Linked DNA regions of Persicimonas caeni. Each later gene encodes a partner of the first gene's protein in a complex. Links are inferred from orthologs where the notes say so. Each region holds a gene or a part of one and is shown on either strand. Other genes may lie near its edges.

Region 1 (7,169 bases):
ACGATTCCAAGCAGAAAATGGCGGATGCCGAGACGAAAGGTGACAAGGGCCAGCAGGTCAAGGAGCCGACCGATCTGCCCGCCGAGTCGAGTCAGGCCCAGTCGAGTCAGGCCGATTCGAGCAACGCGGTCGGGTGGACCCTCACCGCCACGGGTCTGGTCGTGGCCGGCGCCGGCGTGGGCGCGCATTTCTGGGCCGAGTCGATCCGCGACGACGTCACGGGCTCGGTCGAGGCGGCCGACGGCGGGGTCGTCGAAGGCATGAGCCGCCAAGAGGCGCTCTCCGAAGAGGCGCGCGCGAATACCCTCGACACCGTCGGCGTGTCGGCCATCGCCGTGGGCGCGGTGGTCACCGGCACCGGCGTCTTCTTGTTGTTGAGCTCGGACGACCTCGAGGCGGCCCCGACGGCTTCGGTCACCGCCGGTGGCGACGTCTCGCTCGGCTTCACCGGTCGGTTCTGAGCCGTCGCCATATTCCATCAAATGTTGGAGTCGGATTCAGGTGCTCACGGATGAGCAGCGGCCTTCCCAGAAGACGTTGTTGTCCTGGAAGCCAAAATTTGCGTACATCTTGATCGCCGGGTCGTTGTCGTCTTGGACGTTCAACGCCACCAGCGAGACGCGCTCGAACAATTCGTCGAGCAGGCGGCCGGTGCACTGGGTGGCCAGGCCTTGGCCGCGGGCGCTGGGGTGGGTGACCAGGTTGCCGATGACGGCCACGTCGTACTCTTCGCTGACCACGTGCACCCCGGCGATGGAGGAGAGCCCGCCGTTGCCGTCGCGGATGCCGAAATACAGCCCGGTTTCGAGCTGGGAGGGCTCGAAGAAGTTGTCCGGGTAGTGCTCGTACAACGCCATGATGGCGGCGGTGTCGCGGTGTCCCAGACGCTCGACGTCGTCGGTCGATTCGAGCGGCTGATAGTTTTCCTTCTCGAGCCCCATGCGATGCATGCGCATGGTGTCCGAGCAGTCGAAGACGTGGCGCACCGTGTCGATGTGGTGCTCGAGCACGTGGAAGTGAAAGCGCTCGGGAAGATGGTCTTTGGCGTCGACGAGAAACTCTTGGAAATTGGGCTTCGTGCCCACCATGAAGGCGACCGGCAGGCTCAGGCCCTGATAGATCAGCAACAGGCTGCCCAACTCGCCCGATTCGCTGCGGGCGCCGTACCAGCTACAGAAGGGGAAAAAGGCAGGGTCGAGGTTTCCGAGGAGGTAGGCGTTGGCGAGTTTATCCCGAGTGAGAAACTCTCTGAGTTCGTTGCGATCGTTGATCTGCTCGACGGCCATCTGTGCTCCAAATGCTTCCTCAAGTGACTTCGTTCGGGCCGCTGCCCGTCGCCGATCCGTGGCGTCTTCCCATCAATCTCAACGCGTCTTCACATAAAGACAGGTGGCGATGCAAGGTGCGTTCGACCACCGGCGTCGCTGTGATTGATGCAAGGCACAGTCACATGTCAGAGAGGGTAATTTACATCGACTAGTCTAACTCGCGAGCGGCGTAATCGCAATCGAAGTCGCGGCTCGCACGGCCCGACGGCGGCAGAAATTCTCGACGCCGAGGGCGTGTTTTCAAGGGCGCCTATGGGAGCAATGTGGTCATTTGCGTAGCTGGTGATGCGCATCTGCAGGACGGCCTCTTCTGCAAGGCAATTGTCATACGCAACATCCCCGGCTACCATCCCCGGAACAAACGTGCAGTAATCCCAAAGCTTCGAACGACGATGAACCTCCTGGAACACCTCAACCCGCCCCAAAAACAGGCGGTCGAGCACAAAGACGGCCCGCTGCTGATCCTCGCCGGCGCGGGCAGCGGCAAGACACGCGTGATCACCTACCGTATCGGATGGCTGATCTTGGAGGCAGGAGTCTACCCCGAGCAGATCTTGGCGGTGACCTTCACCAACAAGGCCGCCGGCGAGATGCGCGAGCGCGTCGACGATATCCTGAGCGCACACGGCGCCGGCGACGACGCCGAGGCGGTGACCATCTCGACGTTCCACTCGTTTTGCGCCCGCTTGCTGCGCCGGCACGCCGACAGGCTCGGGCTCGACTGGAACTTCAACATCTACGACGGCGACGACCAGCTCAAGTTGGTCAAGCAGGTCATGGAGCTCGAGGGGCGCCCCAAAGACCGCAGCGAGTCCAGGAGGCTGCGCGGGTATATCAACCGGATGAAGAACCAGGGCTACACGCCCGAGTTGGCCCACGAGAACGCGTTCAACGCAGTGGACGAGGAGGACGCGACCTTCTACGAGACCTATCAGGAGAAGCTTCGCGAGGCGAATTGTGCCGACTTCGGCGACCTGATCTTGGGCGTGCTCGAGATCTTTCGCGACGACCCGCGCCTGGCCGACAGCTACAGCCGCCACTGGCGCTACCTGATGGTCGACGAGTTCCAGGACACCAACCCGGCCCAATACGAGCTTTTGAAGCACTTGACGCGCTGCCACGACAACCTGGCAGTCGTCGGTGACGACGACCAGGCCATCTACCGCTGGCGAGGGGCGACGGTGGCCAATATTCTGGGGTTCGAGAAGGATTACGAAGACGCCCAGGTCATCAAGCTCGAGCAGAACTACCGCTCGACGAGCGTGATCTTGGAGGCGGCCAACGACGTCATCAAGCACAACCCGACCCGGCGCGACAAGAAGCTGTGGACCGAGCGCGAGGGCGGCGACAAGATCTCGCTCTTTACCGGCGGCGACGACCGGGAGGAGGCGACTTTTGTGGCCCGGCGCATCCACGAGATGGCCAAGGCCGGCGCCGACTGGGGTGACTTCGCCGTCTTCTACCGCACCAACGCCCAGAGCCGTCAGTTCGAGGAGCAGCTGCAAAACTGGGGCGTGCCGTATCAGGTCGTGGGCGGCATCAGCTTCTACGAGCGCTCCGAGATCAAGGACGTGCTCGCCTACCTGAAGGTCGCGCTGAACCCGGACAACGAGGTCGACTTCCTGCGCATCATCAACACGCCGTCGCGGCGCATCGGCAAGGTGACCATCGAGAAGCTGCAGCGCGCCGCGCGCGTACCCGGCATCGGCACGCTGTACCGGGCGGTGCGCTACGCCGCCGGCCACCTCGAGCCGTCGGCGGTGGGCGACGCTCCTATCGAGCCCGAGCCGTTCGACGTCGCCGACGAGGAGGCCTTGGCCGACGTCGACAGCCTGCGCGGGCGGACGAATTCGGGCGTCGAAGATCTGTGTGAGCTCCTGTTCTCGCTTCGCGACCAGATCGCCGCCGACGAAGGACTGGCCCACGTCAGCGAGTTTTTGCTCGATCAGATCAATTACCACTCGTACCTCGAGAGCGACGACGCCGAGCGCGTCGACGATCGATGGAGGAACGTGCGCGAGCTGCTCGGCGCGATGGAAGAGTTCGAGCAAGACTTCGAGGCGCGTGAGTTCGGGCCCACCGAAGACGCTGACGCGCCCGAGGGGACCGACATGGTCGCCGAGTCGCGTTTGGCCAAGCTGCTGGGCGCGTTTCTCGACCGCTCGGCGCTCGTACACAGCACCGACCAGATGGACGAGAAGGGCGCGGTGACCCTGATGACCGTCCACGGCGCCAAGGGCTTGGAATTCGACACGGTCTTTTTGGCGGGCATGGAAGACGAGATCTTCCCGAGCGTGCGCGACCAGTTCGACGCCGAGGAGATCCACGAGGAGCGCCGCCTGGCCTACGTCGCCATCACGCGTGCGCGTCACAAGCTCTACATCTGCAATGCGCGCCGCCGGCGTATCTACGGCAAGACGCGCAACACCGACCCGAGCCGCTTTCTGCTCGACATCGACCCCGAGCGCATCGAGATCGACCCGCAGAGCACGTCGAAACGCATTCGTTACAGCTCACGGCGAACCTCGAATCGAGGCGGCTACGACGCCTTCCGCCAGGCCACCGAGCAAGCCTACTTCGGCAGCGGCGTCGACCAAGACGCCTGGGAGTTCGACCAATCCCCGCCGATGTATAAGAATCAAGTCTCCAAAGCGGTCAAAAAGACGCTCGCGGAGGCCGAAGATGGCGACTTCGACACCTCGTTCTCCCAGGTGAATCCTTGGGACGACGAGTTCGCTCAGGAGGACGCCTGGTCGAGCGAACCCGACGCTCCTCCCGCTGGCGCCTCCCCGGGCAAAGACGGCCTGACCGGCTGCACCATCTCGCACTCACGCTTCGGCATCGGCGAGGTCGTAAACGTGTCTGGCAGCGGCGACAAAGCGGTGCTCACGATCAACTTCCCCGGCAAGGGCGAGAAGACGATCATCCGCAAATTCGTGAAGGTTTTAGGGTAGAGTTCACCACGGAGATCACGGGGACACGGAGAAAGGCACTCTATTTTCCTCTTCGTGTCCCTTGTGTTCCCCGTGGTGAATTTACCTCTTTGCAGTTCACGGTCGCTTTGAAAGAGCCTGAAGGGACGGGGCCGGCGGTCGACCAAGGGACGAGTTTGCCGCCGTTGCAGAAGACCGAGAGTTTTAGTTCTTGGCCGGTGCGGCTGGCGCGGCACTCGTAGTCGGTGGGGCCGTTTTGGACCGAGCGGGCGATGACTTGGATGATCGGGTCGTCGTCGGCTTCGAGGCTGGCCCCCGGTAAGGAGGCGACGGCGCCCCAGTTGGTACGCTCGGGGCCGAAGGTGGTCTCGTCTTCGCCCAGGTCGGCCGGCAGGCGAGCGCTCAGAAGGTAGGGGCGCACGCGCTGGCCCTCGATGGTGTGGATAGTCGCCGAGCGGGCGGTAACGTTCAGGTATGCCTCGCCCGAGTGAGAGTCGCCCGAACGCGAATCGCCGCCGGCCTCGACGACGCTGCACTCGGCCTCGGCGAGGTCGAATGAGCGCACGTCGGGGCCGACGGCGATATCGATGCTTCCTGCTTGTTCGACGGCGGGCTCGGACGCGGGAGCCTCGGCAGAAGGTTGCCCCTTGGAGCACGCAGCGCCGACGAGCAGCGCTGCGATGAGACCTGGCGTCGAGACTCTCGGACCGCGCACCGCTTACTCCCCAGCTTTCTCTTCTTTGCCGAGGCCAGGGCGGTTTTCGATGACCGTGTCGATGAGGCCGTACTCTTTGGCTTCGACGGCGCCCATGTAGTAGTCGCGGTCGGTGTCCTTCTCGATGCGCTCCATCGACTGGCCGGTGTGGTCGACCAGGACCTGGTTGAGACGCTCGCGCAGGCGCAAGATCTCGCGGGCCTGAATGTCGATGTCGGTGGCCTGGCCGCCGATGCCGCCGCGAAGCAGCGGCTGGTGGATCAGGATGCGCGAGTTGGGCAGCGCGAAGCGCTTGCCGTCGGCGCCTGCCGCCAGGAGCACCGCGCCCATCGAGGCCGCCTGGCCCATGCAGATGGTCGAGATGTCCGGGTTGACGTACTGCATGGTGTCGTAGATCGCCATGCCCGCGGTGACGCTGCCGCCCGGCGAGTTGATGTAGAGGCTGATCTCTTTGTCCGGATCTTCGCTCTCCAGGTACAGAAGCTGGGCGATGATGCTGTTGGCCACATCATCGGTGACCGGGGTGCCCAAGAAGATGATCCGATCTTTGAGCAGCCGGCTGAAGATATCCCAACCGCGCTCACCGCGGTGCGTCTGCTCGACGACGTAAGGAATGAAACCCATACAGATTACCTGCTTGATTGAAGTTCACTTGTTGCGGCGCGTTCGCTCAGTGGCGCGCGCCCAGATGCGTTCATTTAATAAAACCAGTTCGCGCCGGATTATGTTTCAACTTCGATCGAGTGTCCAGCGGTTCGCCAGAATGCTTCCCTTAGATGAAGCTAGCTTCTAATATGATTCGTCCGCAGGGCGGAAGTTCAAGTTTGGCGTTCCAAAACGTAGTCACAGATGTCCCGACGTTTCATCATCTTTGCGATCATCGGCCTTCTGCTCGGAGGCGTGATCATCGGCGCTCCGTACCTGCTCGAGAGCGCCGCCGAGGCGAAGCTCGCCGAGCAACTCGAGCGCCGTGGCGCCGAGATGACCTGGCGCGAGCTGTCGTGGAGCTGGCCGGCGACGGTCGAGATCGAAGGCGTCGAGTTCTCGGCGGCCGACGATCGGGTCTCGGGCGTGGTCGAGCGCGTCGAGGTCGTGCTGCCGTGGGACATCGCCCTGGCAGAGACGCCGCGCGTCGACGAAGTCGCGCTTTCAGGGGCGGCGCTCACCGTCGATCTGCGCAGAGCCTCCCGAACGGATGAAGCGTCGCCTGCGGAGCAGTCGTCGGGCTCGCACTCACTCGCTGACAAGCTTCGACGCATCGGCGAGGTGCGCGGCGAGGACCTTCAGGTCGAACTCGTGCGCCACGGCTCACCGCTGGCGAAGCTTTCGGTCGACGAGCTGCTCGTCTCCGAGCACGGCCGAGACGGCCGCACGCTGGACGTCGACGGCGAGCTCGATCTGACTCATCCCAAACTCTCCGTTCTGCCGCTCGCGCCCATTCGATGGAGCGCCAGCGGCTCGACGGGAGCAGAGACTGCCACAGTCGACTTGGCGGTCGAGGCCGGCGACGCCGACGAGGCGCTCGTCGAGCTCGATATCCCGGGCCGCGGCCGGTTGAGCGTCGGTCGTGCCAAAGTGAGCGCTGCCCTGGGCGCCGAGCGAGGTGTCGCGCTCACGCTGTACGAGGTCGACACGGCGCTCGGCGGCCAAAAGGCGCCGGCCGTCGCCGTCAAAATGGCCGAAGTGAGCCTCTCCGAGCTCACCGCGCCCAACCCGCGCATCAGCATCGTGCGTCCGCAGTTGGCCGTTTCGCCCAAGCGCCTTGCGAGCCTTCGCAGGTCCTTTGGCGGAGGCATTTCGAACCTCAAGTCGAAGCTGCCCGCCGCTGCTCAAAAGCAGTTGGACAAGCAGCTGGACGAGAAGGCCGGCCCGAGCCTCGCCTCGCGCCTCAGTTGGTGGCTGCAGCGCCTCGACGCCTCGGTCGAGGCCGGCCGCTTCGACCTTCGCCTCGAGAAGAAAGACGGCACCCACCGCGAGATCACGCTCGTCGACGGCCTCGACGCCTCGCTCACCGCCGGTGAGTTGTGGGCGCGCGGCGAGTCGGCCGGTGGTCGCTTCGACGTGGGCGCGAGCCTCGAGCCGGGCATGCTCTTGCCGCGCACGCTGTCGGTACAAGCCTCGCAGGTGCGCCTCGACGACCTTCCCGGCGTCAAAGAGGGCCGCACGCTCCCCAACCGCGGCATCCGCGGGCGC
Region 2 (6,912 bases), 520 kb from region 1 along the record:
GAGTCGACGGGACGTGAAACTTCATTGGCGAAGTTGGGCGAGGGCGCAGGGGCGGTCTTGCGGGCCACCGGGCTCGCCGTGCGCACTACGCTCAAATTCTTGTTCTTCCCTTGGATGCTCATGTTCACCGGCGGCGAAGGCTACTTGGAGCCCGCCGGCGTTCGGCGGCCAACGCCAACGAAAGAAAAACACCGCTCGGGCGGCCTCGAGCGCTGGTTTCGCCAGCTCGCCGCGCGTCTGCTCAACATGACGCAGCTCTCGCGGCTCGTGGGGCGAAAGCAGGCCAAATACATGCAAGAGATGGTCGAGATGTTCCGGCGAGGCGACCTCGACGAGGCGCTCAAGCATGCGATTCCGCTCGACGCCGACCTCGACGTCAAAGACCTCGGGCCCACGCTATGGTCGCCCTCGCCGCGCGAGAACCTCGAGCTCGGGCTGCAAAAGAACCGGGTTAGCTCGGCGTTGTTCACCGCCGTCACGTTCTTCGAAGACCTGCAGGAGATCTACAGCCAGGCGTTCGAGGAGCTCGAGCGGCGCGGCGAGATCGAAAAGGCGGCGTTCGTGCTGCTCGAGCTGCTCGATATGCCCTACGAGGCGGTCAGCTTTTTGGAGACCCACGAGCGCTTCGAGCTGGCGGCAAAGATCGCCGAGGGGCGCGAGCTGTCGGGCGGCATGGTCGTCAGGCTGTGGTTTTTGGCCGGTGATGTCGAGCGCGCGCTGTTGGTTGCCCGGCGAACGGGCGCGTTCGCAGGTGCTGTGTCGCACTTGGAGCAAAGCGACCCCGACAAGGCGAAGCAGTTGCGGCTCTTTTGGGCCGACCACCTGGCCAGCGCGGGTGACTTTGGCGGGGCCGTCTCGGTGATCTGGCCGGTCGAGGAGGCGCGGCATATCGCCTGCGAGTGGCTCGATCGTGGCATCGACGTTGGCGGTGCGCTCGCCGCGCGCATGTATGTGTGGAAGGCGTCCCTGTTGCCCGGCGAGTTCGACTCCTTCCGCAAGGAGGTCTTCGCACTTCTCGACGACACCTCCAATGCCCGCGCCCACGAGCGGCGCGCGCTGGTCGACGCGCTGCGCACGACCCACGACCACAACGCCGTGCTCGACGTGCTGCGGCGAAAGGCTGCGCGGATGATGGTCGCCGAAGAGCTGCGCGCGCCGGGGAGCTTCGGGCCCGAGGAGATCGAGGCGATGGCGGGCTCGATCGACGAGTTTATGCTCTACGAGGACGTGCGCCGGGTCGATTTCCGGCCGGTCACGCGCCGAGAGCCGGTGTCGGTGCAGATCGCGGCCGAAGATTGCGGCGCGGTGCATATCCACGACGCGGCGAGGTTGCCCGACGGGCGGCTTCTGGTGGCTTTGGGTGATGCAGGCATGCGGGTGGTGTCGCTCGACGGGCGAACGATCGCCCGGTTCGACCAGCCGTCGGACGCGCTCGTCATTTCAGACAGCGGCGATCGCGCCATCGCAATCAAGCGTCTAGACGGGCGCCGAGTTCGGCTCACCCGTGTCGACCTGGTCGAGCTGTGGGCTTCGCATTGGTGCTACGCAGATATCTCCCGTTGGGCGGACTCCTACGACGGCTCGATCTGGTTTGTCGCCCGCGTCGATACGTTCATCGGCGTCGACGCGATGGCCGACGACTTTAGCGCCCTGTGGCGGGTGGCCGAGGTCGGCGGCTGGGTGAGCTCGATGCAGCGAAGCGAGGAGCACCTGAGCTTCGTCCTCCAGAATTGCGAGGTGTGGAATTACGAGTTGCCGTCGCTCATGCTGCGCGAGCGCGCGGAGGTCGGGGTGCCGGAAGACGAGCACGGCCTCAACCGGTATGTCGACGCTGACGGTCAGACGATGACCGTTCGTCAGGCGGTGTTTGCGCGGGGCCAAGTGTGCAGGGCTTATCATGAGGTTCGCGGAGAGCATCTGCCCGAGGAGTCGCATTGTCCGCTCCACGTCGAGTTCGGCGATGTGCACCGCCAGCGTGTGAGCTGGGAGCTCGGGACCGGTTTCGATGCGGCGCGGGCGGAGGTGCACGGAGAACGCGTGGCGTTGCTGTTGCACGGCGACGACGATGTCCGGCTGATGCTGCTGAGCACCGAGCGCGAGGAGCCGCAGCTCACTGTTCAGCTCGACGGCGCATCTTACCCGTATGTCTTTCCGGGCGTTCGCTTCGACGGGCAGTGGTTGACGCTTTGGGACGAGCGGGGGCGCCTGCTCAACTTCGACGCCCAGACGCTGCGTCTCGACTGCGATCTGCGCCTCTCCTGACGTGGAATGACTCGTCTCGCTCGCCGGTTTTCGTGGCGCGGGATTTCCGTTATGGTGGGCGCGAGACTAAACGCCTGTTCAGTCGTTTCGGAGGGAGCGCTTCGGGCGCGGGACCAGGCCTAGAAGGCCTGTCTCCAAACATGGATCAGGCCTAGAAGGCCTGCCTCCAAACATACGTGGCGAGATTTATGAGCGATCGTTTCAAATTGGTATCGGAGTACGAGCCCAAGGGCGACCAGCCCAATGCCATCGCCGAGTTGGCCGGTGGCCTCAATGAGGGCTTGAAGCATCAGACGTTGCTGGGGGCGACCGGCACGGGCAAGACCTTCGCGATCGCCAACGTGATCGAGCAGGTCAACCGGCCCACGCTCGTGATGGCGCCCAACAAGACGCTGGCGGCGCAGCTCTACAACGAGTTCAAGGAGCTGTTTCCGCACAACGCCGTCGAGTATTTCGTCTCGTATTACGACTACTACCAGCCCGAGGCGTATATCCCGTCGACGGACACCTTCATCGAGAAGGACTCGTCGATCAACGATGCCATCGACCGGATGCGCCACTCGGCCACGCGCAGCCTCTTCGACCGCAACGACGTGATCATCGTCGCCTCGGTGTCGTGCATCTACGGCCTGGGCTCGTCGGAGGCGTACCACGGCATGCTCCTGTTCCTGGAACAGGGCCAGGAGGCGCGCCGCAAGGACGTGCTCGCCAAGCTCATCGACATCCAATACGACCGCAACGACTACGACTTCTTTCGCGGGAAGTTCCGCGTGCGCGGCGACGTCGTCGAGGTCTTCCCGGCCTACGAGGAGGATGAGGCGATTCGCATCGAGTTTTTCGGCGACGAGATCGAGGCGATCTACCGGATCGACCCGTTTCGCGGCAAACGCTTGGAGAAGCTCGACAAGATCGCCATCTACCCGAACAGCCACTATGTGATCCCGCCCGATCGCAAAAAGAGCGCGATCGACTCGATCAAAGACGAGCTCAAAGAGCACCTCGAGAAGCTCATCAGCCAGGGCAAGTTGTTGGAGGCGCAGCGCCTCGAGCAGCGCACCCAATTCGACATCGAGATGCTGATTACGATGGGCTTTTGCAACGGCATCGAGAACTACTCGCGGCATATGTCGGGCCGGCGCCCCGGCCAGGCGCCGCCGTGCCTGATCGACTACTTCCCCCAAGACTTTTTGATGGTCGTCGACGAGTCGCACGTGACCGTGCCCCAGATCGGCGGCATGTACCGCGGCGACCGCGCCCGCAAAACCACGCTCATCGAGCACGGCTTCCGGCTGCCCAGCGCCATGGACAACCGCCCGCTCAAGTTCGAGGAGTGGGAGGACAAGATCAACCAGATCATCTACGTGTCGGCGACCCCGGGCGACTACGAGCTGGAGAAATGCCAGGGCGTGGTCACCGAGCAGATCATTCGCCCGACCGGTCTGATCGACCCGCAGGTCGAGATGCGCCCCGCCCTCGAGCAGGTCGACGACGTGTACGGCGAGGTTCGCAAGCGCATCGACGCCAACGAGCGGGTGCTCATCACCACGCTGACCAAGCGCATGTCGGAAGACTTGACCGAGTACTTGCGCGAATTGGGCGTCAAAGTGCGCTACCTGCACAGCGACATCGACACCATCGAGCGCATGAATATCATCCGCGACCTGCGCCGAGGCGAGTTCGACGTGCTCGTGGGCATCAACCTGTTGCGCGAGGGCCTCGACATCCCCGAGGTGAGCCTGGTGGCCATCTTGGACGCCGACAAGGAGGGCTTCTTGCGCAGCACGCGCAGCCTCATCCAGACGATCGGGCGCGCCGCGCGTAACTCCAAGGGCCAGGTCATCTTGTACGCCGACAAGGTCACCGACAGCATCGAGGCGGCGGTCGACGAGACCAACCGCCGCCGCGAGATCCAGATGGCTCACAACGAAGAGCACGGCATCACGCCGCAGACGATCAAAAAGAAGATCGCCGACATCGAGCAGCACGTGCCCGGCGCGCCCGACGAGGTCGCCGCCGGCACCAAGACCGCCGACGAGGCGACCAAATTCGACTTCGACAACGTCGAGGCGCTCAACTCCACCGAGCGCATGGAGGCGAAGATCGAGGAGTTGCGCGAGGAGATGAAGGCGGCGGCGGCCGACTTGCGCTTCGAGGATGCGGCGGACCTGCGCGACAAGGTGCGTGAGCTGGAGAGTCGGCTGTTGGGTGTGAACGTGGCGTAGCTTCGGTGCGGGGGCATCTTGCCCTCGTCTTCTCGGTGCGGGGGCATCTTGCCGTCGTCTTCTCGGTGCGGGGGCATCTTGCCCTCGTCTTCTCGGAGCGGGGGCATCTTGCCCTCGTCTTGTAGAGTTGGCCTTGCAGATGCGCCACCTCAACCCCCCGGCGCGTTCGCGCCTGCCCCCCACGCGTCGCTTTGGGGGGCGAATGGTCGGCCCCACCACCACATGTGTTCGTTGGAGCAACCATTTCCTCCCCAACGGCGCTTTTTGCCGTTAGGGGAGGTGCCCGGAGGGCGGAGGGGTTGAGGTGACTATTCTGCAAGGTCCCCTCTACAAAGCTACCTGCACCAACATCGGCTCATCCTTCAGGTCGAGCCAACCCAGAAGCTCGACCAGCGCGGCTTGCTTGGTGGACGTGCAGCCGAGCGTGGCGCCCTCGCCGACGGCAAAAGTGTGCAGGAAGATGGCGCTGCCTGCGCCCTTTTTGACGTCCTTGGTGTTGTGCTCGACGACCAGCCCCAGTCGGTACATGGCGAGTTTTTCGGCCGACTTCCAGTCTCCCTCCTTTCCGTCCGCGCCCACCCGCTGCCAGGTGTTGTAGTGGGGCGAAGTCGGGTCGTCGACCCAGCGGTCGCGGGCGTCGACGCTGCGCCAGGGCCAGTCGCCCTCGTAAGGCTTTTCGACCGTGCCGAAGGCTGTGCCCAGCCCGAAGACGCCGGCCGGGGAGCGCTTGTCGCCCTCCTTTTTGGCTTCGAGATCGCCGGCATCGAAGTCGTACAACCCGCGTCCCTCGCCCAGTCCCGCCGCGCCCAGGCGCACGTCTACCAGCTCGCCGACTTGCTGCCAGCCATCTTCCGTACGCCGAAATCGACGCAGCGTGCCGCGTGAGCTCGACGCCGAACCCGTTTGGACCAGGATGACCTGCTTGTGCTTTTGGGGCAGCGAGATCTTGTAGTCTTTCAGCGCCTCGTCGAGCCCACCGAGCGCCTCTAGTTTCTGCGACGGCACTCGAAACCGGTGGGTCACCGGCACAAACTTCAGCAAATCCATCGCCTGGGTGTGATACCCGTCGGACCAATTGTTGATGACCAGCGGCAGGCCCGACTTGCCGAGCGTGTCGCTGATGATGCCGACGTGATCCGGGCGCTCGTCGCGCATGGTGTTCATGAAGACGACGTCGCCAGGCGCCCACATCGCGCCGTCTTTGGCGAGTGCGTCGGCCTTGGGATCCGTACCCAGCTTCTGCCAATGACGCTCGAAGTAGGGCAAGATCGTCTTGACCCGGCGCTGGTCGATATTCGGGTCGGGCTTCTCGACCATCGGGTAGGACTTTGGGCTCGCCTCGATGTCCTCGTGCAGCTCTTTTTGCAGGTCGATGCCGGCATTACGCACCGCGCGGATGACCATGTCGGTGCAGACGCCTTCGGTGCGCGGGACGTCGCCGCCGGGGTAGTCGAGGCCCTTGTAGCCGCCCTGGTATTTGGCTCCGTTGAGCGCGGTCTTCTTGGCGCCGATGAGGATGTCGAGCGCGTTGGGGATGCCGTCTTGGTCGACGTCGTTTTTGGCCCAGCCGGCGATCGCCTTGGCTCCGCCCATCTGGGCGTGGGCGAGGGCGACGGGGGTGCCGTCGATGTAGGCGAACAGCGAGCCGTCGCCGGGCGGATCGACGACGGTGACGTCGCGCTTGGCCAGCCAGGTTGGGAAGGCGAGCTGTACCTTCGGGTCGAGCTCGGAGAAGACGCCCTTGTCGGCCTCGGCGGGGCGTAGGGGCGCTTTGGGGGCCGGTTTGTTATCAGCGCGGGAATTGCTGCCTCCGAGGTCGGTGCTGGCCGGCGAAGTCTGTTCGGAGGCTTTGGTACCAGCGCTGGAAGCGCTGCCTCCAAGGGTGGGCTCGGAGCGAACTTCGTCGCAGGCGAGCAGTGCGATGGCTGCGAGCAGCAAGAGGGACAAGCTGTAGTGCGACGAGTAACTCATGGGTGGCTCCCGTGTTGAGGCGAGCGGTCGATTTACTAATACGTCACTATTTGAAGGGTCGCTCGGTTCTGCGTGACGGCCAATTCCACGACCCTCAAATTGTAGTTTGTAGCCGTAAATAGCTCCCGGCAACCGCCCACGCCCGAAAGAACGACCCTCACGTATGACTGGAAATGTCCCGGCGGCACAAAAGCTCTATTGTGCCGCGAACGCCCCCACTGCCGCCGGATCGTCAAAGCAGCGACCGTCGTAATCCGGAAAAGCCTCGCCCGACAGCGTGCGCGCTGCGCCGACGGCCGGGCTGTCTGTCCCAATACGGTAGTCTCCGCCCGCGCGGTCGGCGAAGCCGGGCTCTTGCTGCACGATGCTGTCCTGGGGGGCCGGGATGCCTCCGCTCAAGCTCGGGCCGCTGAAGTTGGGGTCGTCGAGGGCGAACCACAGGTTATTGGCGAAGGTG

Evidence for each region.
Region 2: the proteins of FIV42_RS10260 (region 1) and uvrB are in contact, whole or in part, in a crystal structure (PDB 7EGT), measured with the Thermus thermophilus proteins. The link is inferred for Persicimonas caeni from one-to-one orthologs. Residues at the interface, in WP_096412145.1 of Thermus thermophilus: His654, Arg656, Phe657, Gln666, Asp668, Glu669, Lys680, Arg681, Leu682, Ser683, Lys685, Tyr686, Ala687; in WP_096411307.1 of Thermus thermophilus: Glu23, Leu25, Arg26, Asp27, Gly28, Glu29, Arg30, Phe31, Arg55, Glu326, Asp327, Phe328, Glu379, Ser382, Gln383, His398, Gly400, Arg401.

The regions. Positions count from the first base shown.
Region 1 is NZ_CP041186.1:2,787,783-2,794,951, reverse strand. The notes cover bases 1,321-4,501. They hold FIV42_RS10260 (ATP-dependent helicase), read left to right. Parts: upstream 1,321-1,720; coding sequence 1,721-4,282; downstream 4,283-4,501. Other genes in these bases: FIV42_RS10255 (hypothetical protein), read right to left, coding at 4,323-4,501. Outside these bases: FIV42_RS10270 (tetratricopeptide repeat protein), read left to right, coding at 1-461; FIV42_RS10265 (GNAT family N-acetyltransferase), read right to left, coding at 498-1,286; more of FIV42_RS10255, read right to left, coding at 4,502-4,976; ATP-dependent Clp endopeptidase proteolytic subunit ClpP, read right to left, coding at 4,980-5,600; FIV42_RS10245 (transglycosylase domain-containing protein), read left to right, coding at 5,826-7,169. UniProt on the Escherichia coli protein: A helicase with DNA-dependent ATPase activity. Unwinds DNA duplexes with 3'-5' polarity. Translocates on single-stranded DNA with 3'-5' polarity. Initiates unwinding more efficiently from a nicked substrate than double-stranded DNA.
Region 2 is NZ_CP041186.1:3,311,772-3,318,683, reverse strand. What follows is about bases 2,044-4,967. They hold uvrB (excinuclease ABC subunit UvrB), read left to right. Parts: upstream 2,044-2,450; coding sequence 2,451-4,484; downstream 4,485-4,967. Other genes in these bases: FIV42_RS12280 (DUF1287 domain-containing protein), read right to left, coding at 4,812-4,967; FIV42_RS12290 (bpX6 domain-containing protein), read left to right, coding at 2,044-2,262. Outside these bases: more of FIV42_RS12290, read left to right, coding at 1-2,043; more of FIV42_RS12280, read right to left, coding at 4,968-6,455; FIV42_RS12275 (right-handed parallel beta-helix repeat-containing protein), read right to left, coding at 6,651-6,912. UniProt on the Escherichia coli protein: The UvrABC repair system catalyzes the recognition and processing of DNA lesions. A damage recognition complex composed of 2 UvrA and 2 UvrB subunits scans DNA for abnormalities.